2 regions of the Clostridium sp. LIBA-8841 genome follow, and region 2 is predicted to be linked to the other one. Evidence: predicted binding sites of a transcription regulator. Region 2 holds the regulator's gene; the other holds the start of a gene.
What was found. Region 2 encodes Rex, which represses fermentation and respiration genes when NADH is low (regulators of the CRP and FNR family bind a similar motif). Its sites were predicted from a motif close to ATTGTTAANNNNTTAACAAT; they were not measured.
Positions count from the first base shown of each region.

Region 1: the regulator Rex is predicted to act here: its motif matches at 1,924-1,943, upstream of AC2A4K_RS14550 (acetyl-CoA C-acetyltransferase).

Region 1 is NZ_CM173488.1:3,304,822-3,309,263, reverse strand. Features, by position in the region: gene upp (uracil phosphoribosyltransferase) at 1-554, shown strand, start outside; gene wecB (non-hydrolyzing UDP-N-acetylglucosamine 2-epimerase) at 619-1,773, shown strand; gene AC2A4K_RS14550 (acetyl-CoA C-acetyltransferase) at 2,040-3,218, shown strand; gene AC2A4K_RS14545 (ATP synthase subunit I) at 3,905-4,273, shown strand; gene AC2A4K_RS14540 (F0F1 ATP synthase subunit A) at 4,325-4,442, shown strand, end outside.
Region 2 is NZ_CM173488.1:3,422,922-3,427,363, forward strand. Features, by position in the region: gene AC2A4K_RS15170 (electron transfer flavoprotein subunit beta/FixA family protein) at 1-47, opposite strand, end outside; gene AC2A4K_RS15175 (acyl-CoA dehydrogenase) at 66-1,205, opposite strand; gene AC2A4K_RS15180 (short-chain-enoyl-CoA hydratase) at 1,250-2,032, opposite strand; gene AC2A4K_RS15185 (redox-sensing transcriptional repressor Rex) at 2,303-2,941, opposite strand; gene AC2A4K_RS15190 (heavy metal translocating P-type ATPase) at 3,407-4,442, opposite strand, start outside.

The sequences.
Region 1 (4,442 bases), 120 kb from region 2:
CTAAGGATTTCAGAGAATTAGTAAGTGAAGTTTCTATGCTTATGGCTTATGAAGTAACAAGAAATCTTCCAATGGAAGAAATCGATATAGAAACTCCAGTATGCAAAACTAAATGTAAAGTTTTAGCTGGTAAAAAAGTTGCTATAGTTCCAATATTAAGAGCTGGATTAGGTATGGTAGATGGTATGCTACAACTTATACCTGCTGCAAAAGTAGGTCACATTGGACTATATAGAGATGAAGAAACGCTTCAACCAGTAGAGTACTTCTGTAAATTACCACAAGACATAGCAGAAAGAGATATAATCGTTGTTGACCCAATGCTAGCTACAGGTGGTTCAGCAGCAGATGCTATAACTCTTTTAAAGAAAAGAGGAGCTAAGCAAATAAGACTTATGTGCTTAATTTCTTCACCAGAAGGAATAGAATTTGTACAAAAAGCTCATCCAGATGTTGATATATATGTTGCATGCATTGATGAGAAATTAAATGATCATGGATATATAGTTCCTGGATTAGGTGATGCAGGAGATAGACTATTTGGAACAAAATAGTTATAATTTAAATAGCTACTTAATATATAAGTAGCTATTGATTATTTTTGGAGGTAAATGATTCATGGAAAAGATAAAAGTTTTAACTATCTTTGGAACAAGACCGGAAGCTATAAAAATGGCTCCACTAGTAAAAGAATTAGAGAAAAGACCAGAAATAGAGTCAAAAGTTTGTGTAACTGCTCAGCATAGAGAAATGTTAGACCAAGTTTTAGAACTATTTGATATAAAACCTGACTTTGATCTAGATATAATGAAAACTCGTCAAACTCTTACTGGAATAACAAATAGAGTTTTAGAGGGATTAGAAAAAGTATTCACTGAAGAAAAACCAGATATGATACTTGTACATGGAGATACAACTACAACTTTTGCTGGTGGATTAGCAGCTTTCTATCAACAAATAAGAGTTGGGCATGTTGAGGCTGGACTTAGAACTTTTGATAAATATTTCCCATTCCCAGAGGAAATGAATAGAAAATTAACAGGTGCTTTAGCTGATTTACATTTTGCTCCTACTAAAGGTTCAAAAGCTAACCTTTTGAGAGAAGGAATAAATGAAAATGACATAAAAGTTACAGGTAATACTGTAATCGATGCTATGGAACATACTGTTGAAGAAAATTATGTGTTTGAAAATGAAGAATTAAACAACATAGATTTCCAAAACAAAAAAGTTATCATGATAACTGCTCATAGAAGAGAAAACTGGGGAGAAGGTATAGAAAACATCTGTACAGCTTTAAACAAAATAGTTGAAGATAATAAAGATGTTGAATTAGTTTACCTTGTTCACTTAAATCCAGTTGTAAAAGATGTTGTTTATAAAAATCTTGATGGAAAAGAAAGAGTACATCTTTTACCACCACTTGATACAAAAGAAACTCATAACTTAATGAATAAATGCTTCATGGTTATGACTGATTCAGGTGGATTACAAGAGGAAGCTCCTCACTTAGGAAAACCAGTATTAGTTTTAAGAGATGTAACAGAAAGACCAGAGGCTGTTGCTTCAGGAACTGTTAAGTTAGTTGGTACTGATGTAGAAAAAATCTTAGAAGAAGCTAATTCACTTATAAATGATGAAAAAGCTTACGCAGAAATGAGTAAAGCTATAAATCCATATGGAGATGGTAAAGCTTCAGAAAGAATAGTAAAAGCTATCTTAAACTACTTTGGAAAAAGTGATGAATCTGTAGAAGAATTTGTAAGCAAATAAGACTTTGTTAAAAAGTTTGATAAATATAATTTGAATAATTGGGATGAATAGACAGATATTTAGAATAATATAGAAATTTTAATGGTATATTTCTATAATGAAGCTAAAATATCTGTCTTTTTTTATAAAAAGCAAAAAATAATAAAAAAGATTGTTTAAAATTTAACAAAATATATTGAAAGCTAGTAAATTTATGGTTATAATTAAATTGGTTAGAAAAAACATATATTTTTGATAAATTTTTACCTAAATGGGAGGTTTTTGATATGAGAGAGGTAGTTATTGCAAGTGCAGTAAGAACAGCATTAGGATCATTTGGAGGTTCATTAAAAGATGTTCCTGCTGTAGATTTAGGAGCTTTAGTTATTAAAGAAGCTTTAAATAAAGTTGGTGTAAAACCAGAATGTGTTGATGAAGTTTTAATGGGTAATGTAATCCAAGCAGGATTAGGACAAAACCCAGCAAGACAAGCAGCGGTAAAAGCTGGTTTACCAGTTGAAGTTCCTGCAATGACAATAAATAAAGTTTGTGGTTCAGGTTTAAGATGTGTGGCTTTAGCTGCTCAAATGATAAAAGCAGGAGATGCTGATGTAGTAGTAGCTGGTGGTATGGAAAACATGTCACAAGGACCATATGTTTTAAAAACTGCAAGATTTGGTCAAAGAATGGGCGATGGCAAGATGATAGATGCCATGGTTAATGATGCATTAACAGATGCATTTAATGGATACCATATGGGTATAACTGCTGAAAATATAGCAGATCAATGGGGATTAACTAGAGAAATGCAAGATGAATTTGCTGCAAATTCTCAAATTAAAGCAGAAGCAGCTATAAAAGCTGGAAAATTCAAAGATGAAATAGTACCAGTAGTAATTCCACAAAGAAAAGGTGATCCAATAGTATTTGATACTGATGAGTTCCCAAGATTTGGATCAACTGCTGAAAAATTAGGGAAATTAAGACCAGCATTCAAAAAAGATGGTACAGTTACAGCTGGTAATGCATCAGGTATAAATGATGGTGCCGCTGCTTTAGTAGTTATGAGTGCTGAAAAAGCAAAAGAATTAGGAGTAACTCCAATCTGTAAAATAGTTTCTTATGGTTCAAAAGGATTAGATCCTTCAATCATGGGATATGGACCATTTTATGCTACTAAAAAGGCATTAGAAGGAACTGGATTAACAGTTTCAGATCTTGATTTAATAGAAGCAAACGAAGCTTTCGCTGCTCAAAGCTTAGCAGTAGCTAAAGATTTAGATTTTGATATGAGCAAAGTTAACGTAAATGGTGGAGCTATAGCTTTAGGACATCCAGTAGGAGCTTCAGGAGCTAGAATATTAGTTACATTACTTCATGAAATGATGAAAAGAGATGCTAAAACAGGCTTAGCAACACTTTGCATAGGTGGAGGAATGGGAACAGCTTTAATCGTAGAAAGATAATAAGTTTACCATTATTATATATATTTTTAGATGCTATCCATTTAATAGGATAGCATCTTTTTATTTTAAAAATTAAATTTATACATTTTATCATCTTAATATAAAGAATATATTAAAAAAATATGCACAAAAGTAATAATAAAAATTCATATTATAAAATATATATTTTATTTAGATTTTATATAAAAAGTATGAATAATAGAATAAAGAATAGAAAAAAATAGGATTAAGGTTCCGAAAATATTAAAAAAAATAAGGATTTTAAAAAAAAATCAAAAAAAATGTGAATAAATATTAAAAAGGTTATTCAAAACCTTTTAAGTTGTATATTTTATTCTAAATAGTGGTTTGAAACTTTTTTGATAAAAAAGGTGATAAAATATACGATTTTATAATAAAAACTTTTAAAAAAGGATTTCAAAATCGAAAATAGTAATCGAAATTTAACTCAAGATAATGAATAATAATTAAAAAATTCAGAAAAATGAAATAGTATATTCAAAAGCATTCAAAAATAATTGAAAAAAGAGTAAATGAGAGTTTTTGAGAGTAAAAATGAAGGAAATGCTTAAAAGTACTTTAAAATATCAGAATATTAATAAATTCAAGCAAAATTTAAATTTTATTAATATTAAATTCAGGAATATAATTAGTAAAGTAACATTGCGGAACTATGGAGGTTATACGTGAACGCTAAAATCAAAGATTTAGTTTTTTCAGTAATGAAAACTAATATTTTATTGACGATAATAGCAACCCTAGTAATTAGTTTAGTTAATTTTAAATTTGGGGTGGCTTTTTTAGTTGGAAGTATAGTTGCTACAATTAATTTTACGGTTAATGCAATTGTAATCCACAAGGTCATAAATAAAAGAAGAGGAGCTTTAAAAATTCAAATAAGCTTTGTATTAAGAATGATTCTAATTCTTTTATTTACACTAGTATTTATGAGAAATGTTAAAGAGTTAGCATTTTATCTAATTGGATTTATTTCACATCAGATATCAATATTTATTTATACCAAAAAGAATAAGGCCTTATCACAAAATAAATAAATATTTATATACATATATAAATTAATACTAAGATAGAAAGGGAGTGATTCCGTGGATATCTTTGCACCAATGTTTACAGTTAAGGTTGGTAGTTTGACAATTAGTAGTACAATTATTTTTCAATGGGCAGCAATGCTTGTTATAACAATATTTGCTATAGTATCAACTA
Region 2 (4,442 bases):
ACAGCTGTTGTATCTGGCACTTGTTTTAAGCAAACTACTATTTTCATCTCAAAGCCCTCCTAAAATTATCTTAATATGCTTCCTGCGATAACCATTTTTTGAACCTCTGAAGTTCCTTCATAGATTTCAGTTATCTTAGCATCTCTCATCATTCTTTCTACTGGGTATTCCTTAGTATATCCGTATCCACCGAATAATTGAACAGCCTTAGTTGTAACCTCCATAGCTACATCTGCAGCAAATAATTTAGCTCTTGCAGCATCTACTGAATATGGTTTACCCGCTTCTTTTAAGCAAGCTGCTTTATATACTAAAAATCTTGCAGCCTCAATTTTAGTATCCATTTCTGCTACCATCCATTGTAATCCTTGGAATGCAGATAATGATCTACCGAATTGTTTTCTTTCTTTCATGTAAGCAACCGCTTCTTCTAAAGCTCCTTCTGCTAACCCTAATGCTTGAGCAGCGATACCTATTCTACCACCGTCTAGAGTTTTCATTGCTATTCCAAATCCTTTTCCTTCTCTTCCGATTAAGTTTTCTTTTGGAACAACACAGTTTTCCATTATTAACTCAGTTGTTGAAGAAGCTCTTATACCCATTTTGTCTTCTAATTTACCAATTGAAAATCCAGGGAAGTCTTTTTCAACTATGAAAGCTGAGATTCCTCTTGTACCTTGACTCTTATCAGTCATAGCAAAGATTATGAAAGTATCAGCAACTCCACCGTTTGTTATGAATATTTTACTTCCGTTTAAGATATAGTTATCTCCTTCTAATACGGCTGTAGTTTGTTGACCTGCAGCATCTGTACCAGCACCTGGTTCAGTTAATCCGAAAGCACCTAACTTTTCACCTTTAGCAAGTGGAGTTAAATATTTTTCTTTTTGAGCTGGAGTACCGAATTGATCTATTAATGAAGCACATAATGAAGTATGAGCTGAAACTATAACTCCTGTAGTACCACAAACTTTTGATAATTCTTCAACAGTTAAGATGTAAGATAAAGTATCTCCACCAGCTCCGCCATATTCTTTACTAAAAGGAATTCCCAACATTCCTAACTTAGCCATTTTTTTAACATTCTCCATAGGGAATCTTTCTGTTTCATCGATTTCTGCAGCTATTGGTTTAACTTCGTTTTGAGCAAACTCTCTAACCATTTGCTTAACTAATTCTTGTTCTCTTGTTAATTGAAAGTTCATTTTAATTACCCTCCTTAAATCCACACAACCATTTATTTAAAAAATTACTTGTTTTTAAAATTCTTTTCTCTTCTTTCTACAAAAGCACTCATACCTTCAGTTTGATCTTCTGTAGCAAAACATTTTCCAAAATCTTCAGCTTCTATAACTACTGCTGAATCTATATCAACTTGCATACCTCTATCAATTGCATCTTTACATAGCTTAACAGCTATTGGTGCATTAGCAGCTATTTTTTTAGCCATTGCCATTGCTTCTTCCATTAAAGTTTCTGGCTCAACAACTTTATTTACTAAACCAATTCTTAAAGCTTCATCAGCTTTTATCATATCGCCTGTGTAAATAAGTTCTTTAGCTTTACCCATTCCAACTATTCTTGGTAATCTTTGAGTTCCACCAAATCCAGGAGTAATTCCTAAACCAACCTCAGGTTGTGCGAACTTAGCCTTTGTAGTTGCAATTCTTATATCGCAAGCCATAGAAATTTCACATCCGCCACCTAAAGCGAAACCGTTTATAGCAGCAATTACTGGCTTGTCTAATTTTTCTAATCTTCTAAATACTTTGTTACCTAAAAGTCCAAATTCTTTACCCTGTTCTTCATTTAAATCTTTCATTTCTGCTATATCAGCACCTGCAACAAATGCTTTATCTCCAGCACCTGTTAAGATAACAACGTATACATCATCTTGTTTCTCGATGTGGTCTATAGCAGTATCTAAGTCCTTTAAAGTTTCTGAATTTAGTGCATTTAATGCTTTTGGTCTGTTAATTGTTAAAATTCCAATGTTGCCCTCTTTTTCAAAGATTACATTATTTAATTCCATCGTATTTCCTCCCTCATATACCATAGCGAATATATGGTTTTAAATAGCTTAACAACTAATAACTAACAACTTAATATTCTTCCACCTTATATTTTTCCAAAATTATTGTTAATTTTGTAACAAGCAAAGGCAAAAAAATAATTGAAGTACTTGGTACTTCAATTAAATTATAAAACTTAATAGTAAATATTTCAATATATTATTTATATTTTTTTGAAAATCTAATACTTTTTTTCCATATTAAACAATTTATCCTATGATAAATTCACTCTATTTTACGTCATTGTGATTTAAAAGATAAACTAAAGTCATCATACTCTCACTTAAATGTACATTTTCCACTCTTATCTCATTAGGTACTTCAAGATCTATAGGAGCAAAGTTCCAAATGCCCTTTATTCCACCTTCAACTAAATCATCACAAACCTTTTGAGCATTAGTTCTTGGTACACAAATTATTCCTATTTCAATGTCATTTTCTTTTACGAAATCTTTTAGTTTCTCTACATCTTGTATCTCTACATCTCTTATTTTAATTCCAAACATTCTTGGATTTGCATCAAATATACCTCTTAATTTAAAGCCTAATCTATTGAAACTATTATAGTTAGCTATCGCTTGCCCTATATTACCAGCACCTATTATTACTGTATTATAGTCTCTTGTAAGTCCTAATATGCTTCCTATATTATTGTATAATTCTTTTACATTATATCCATAACCCTGTTGGCCAAAATCACCAAAACAATTAAGATCCTGTCTTATTTGTGAAGCAGTAAATCCTATTTTTTCACTTAACTCTTTTGAAGATATTCTATCAACATCATTTTCCATTAATTCTTGTAAGTATCTATGGTATTTAGGCAATCTTTTTATAACAGCCATAGATATGCCTTTTTTCTTTTCCATTTTAATAGCACCTCTTTCTAAAATTGTTCTTTTTTTAAAAAGCAATTACTTTTTAGAATGTATTCTAAACTCAAATGATAAAATTACAAATTTAACCTTCTAAAATATTACCATACCCAAAAAAGTTTGTCTATATTTTAACATTCTTTTGGTTTCACTATCAAAAATATATGTATTTAAGTATATTATTTATATTTTTTTCCATTTTTATAATACTTGGTTAATATAATTAAAATTGCATTATTTTGTTATAACTTAACTTATTAATAAATTTCTACAAAAAAAATAAGGCTTGCGTGTCTAAAACCCTACGTGCACACAAGCCTATTTAAACATTTCATAATGTTTAATATAAAAGTTTAAGGGAATTATTTACAATCTATACCCTATGCCTGAAAGTATTCTTACCATGTAAGGATAGCAAAAAAACTAAGTCTTGTCAACAACATTAGACAAATTTCACGGTTATAACTTCTTATTTTTTAATATTCTACTTGAATTTAGTACAGCTATTAATGTTACACCTACATCTCCGAAGACTGCTTCCCACATATTAGCCATTCCTAAAGCTCCAAATATTAAAATTATAACTTTAATTGCTAGAGCAAAAATTATATTTTGCCATACAATTTTATTTGTTCTTTTAGCTATATCAATTGCTTTTATTATCTTACTTGGTTCATCATCCATTATTACAACATCTGCTGCTTCTATCGCTGCATCTGATCCTACACCTCCCATTGCTATTCCTATGTCGGCTCTAGCTAGTACGGGAGCATCATTTATTCCGTCTCCAACAAAAGCAATCTTTTTATCCTTACTTTTATTGTTAAATAGTTCTTCTAATTTTTCTACTTTGTTTTGTGGTAATAAGTTGCAGTATACTTTATCTATGCCTAACTCTTTAGCAACACTGTCTCCAACTTTTTCATTATCTCCAGTTAACATAATAGTTTGTTTAACACCTATTTTCTTTAATCCACTTATAGCTTCTTTAGCATCCTCTTTTATTTCATCTGAAATAACTATATAGCCTAATTCACTATTTTCATTAGCTAAATAAACTACAGTTCCAACTTCATTTATAGGTGTAAGAGTTATATTATCCATATTCATTAACTTTGAATTACCAGCCAAAACTGTCATTCCATCAATTGTTACCTTTATACCTTTTCCAGGAATCTCTTCATAATCTGATATTAATGATTTATCAACTTCTCCATTAAAGGCACTTACTACTGACTTAGCAATTGGATGATTTGAGTAATACTCAGCATATGCTCCTAATTTTAATAATTCTTCATTACTTAATTCGCTTGTGCTCTCTACTTTTTTAACTTTAAATGTACCTTTTGTTAGTGTACCAGTTTTATCAAAAACTATACTCTCTACATTATTTAAAGCTTCTAAATAGTTACTTCCTTTTATTAAGATACCATTTTTAGATGCTACCCCAATTCCTGCAAAATATCCAAGAGGTATAGATACTACTAAAGCACAA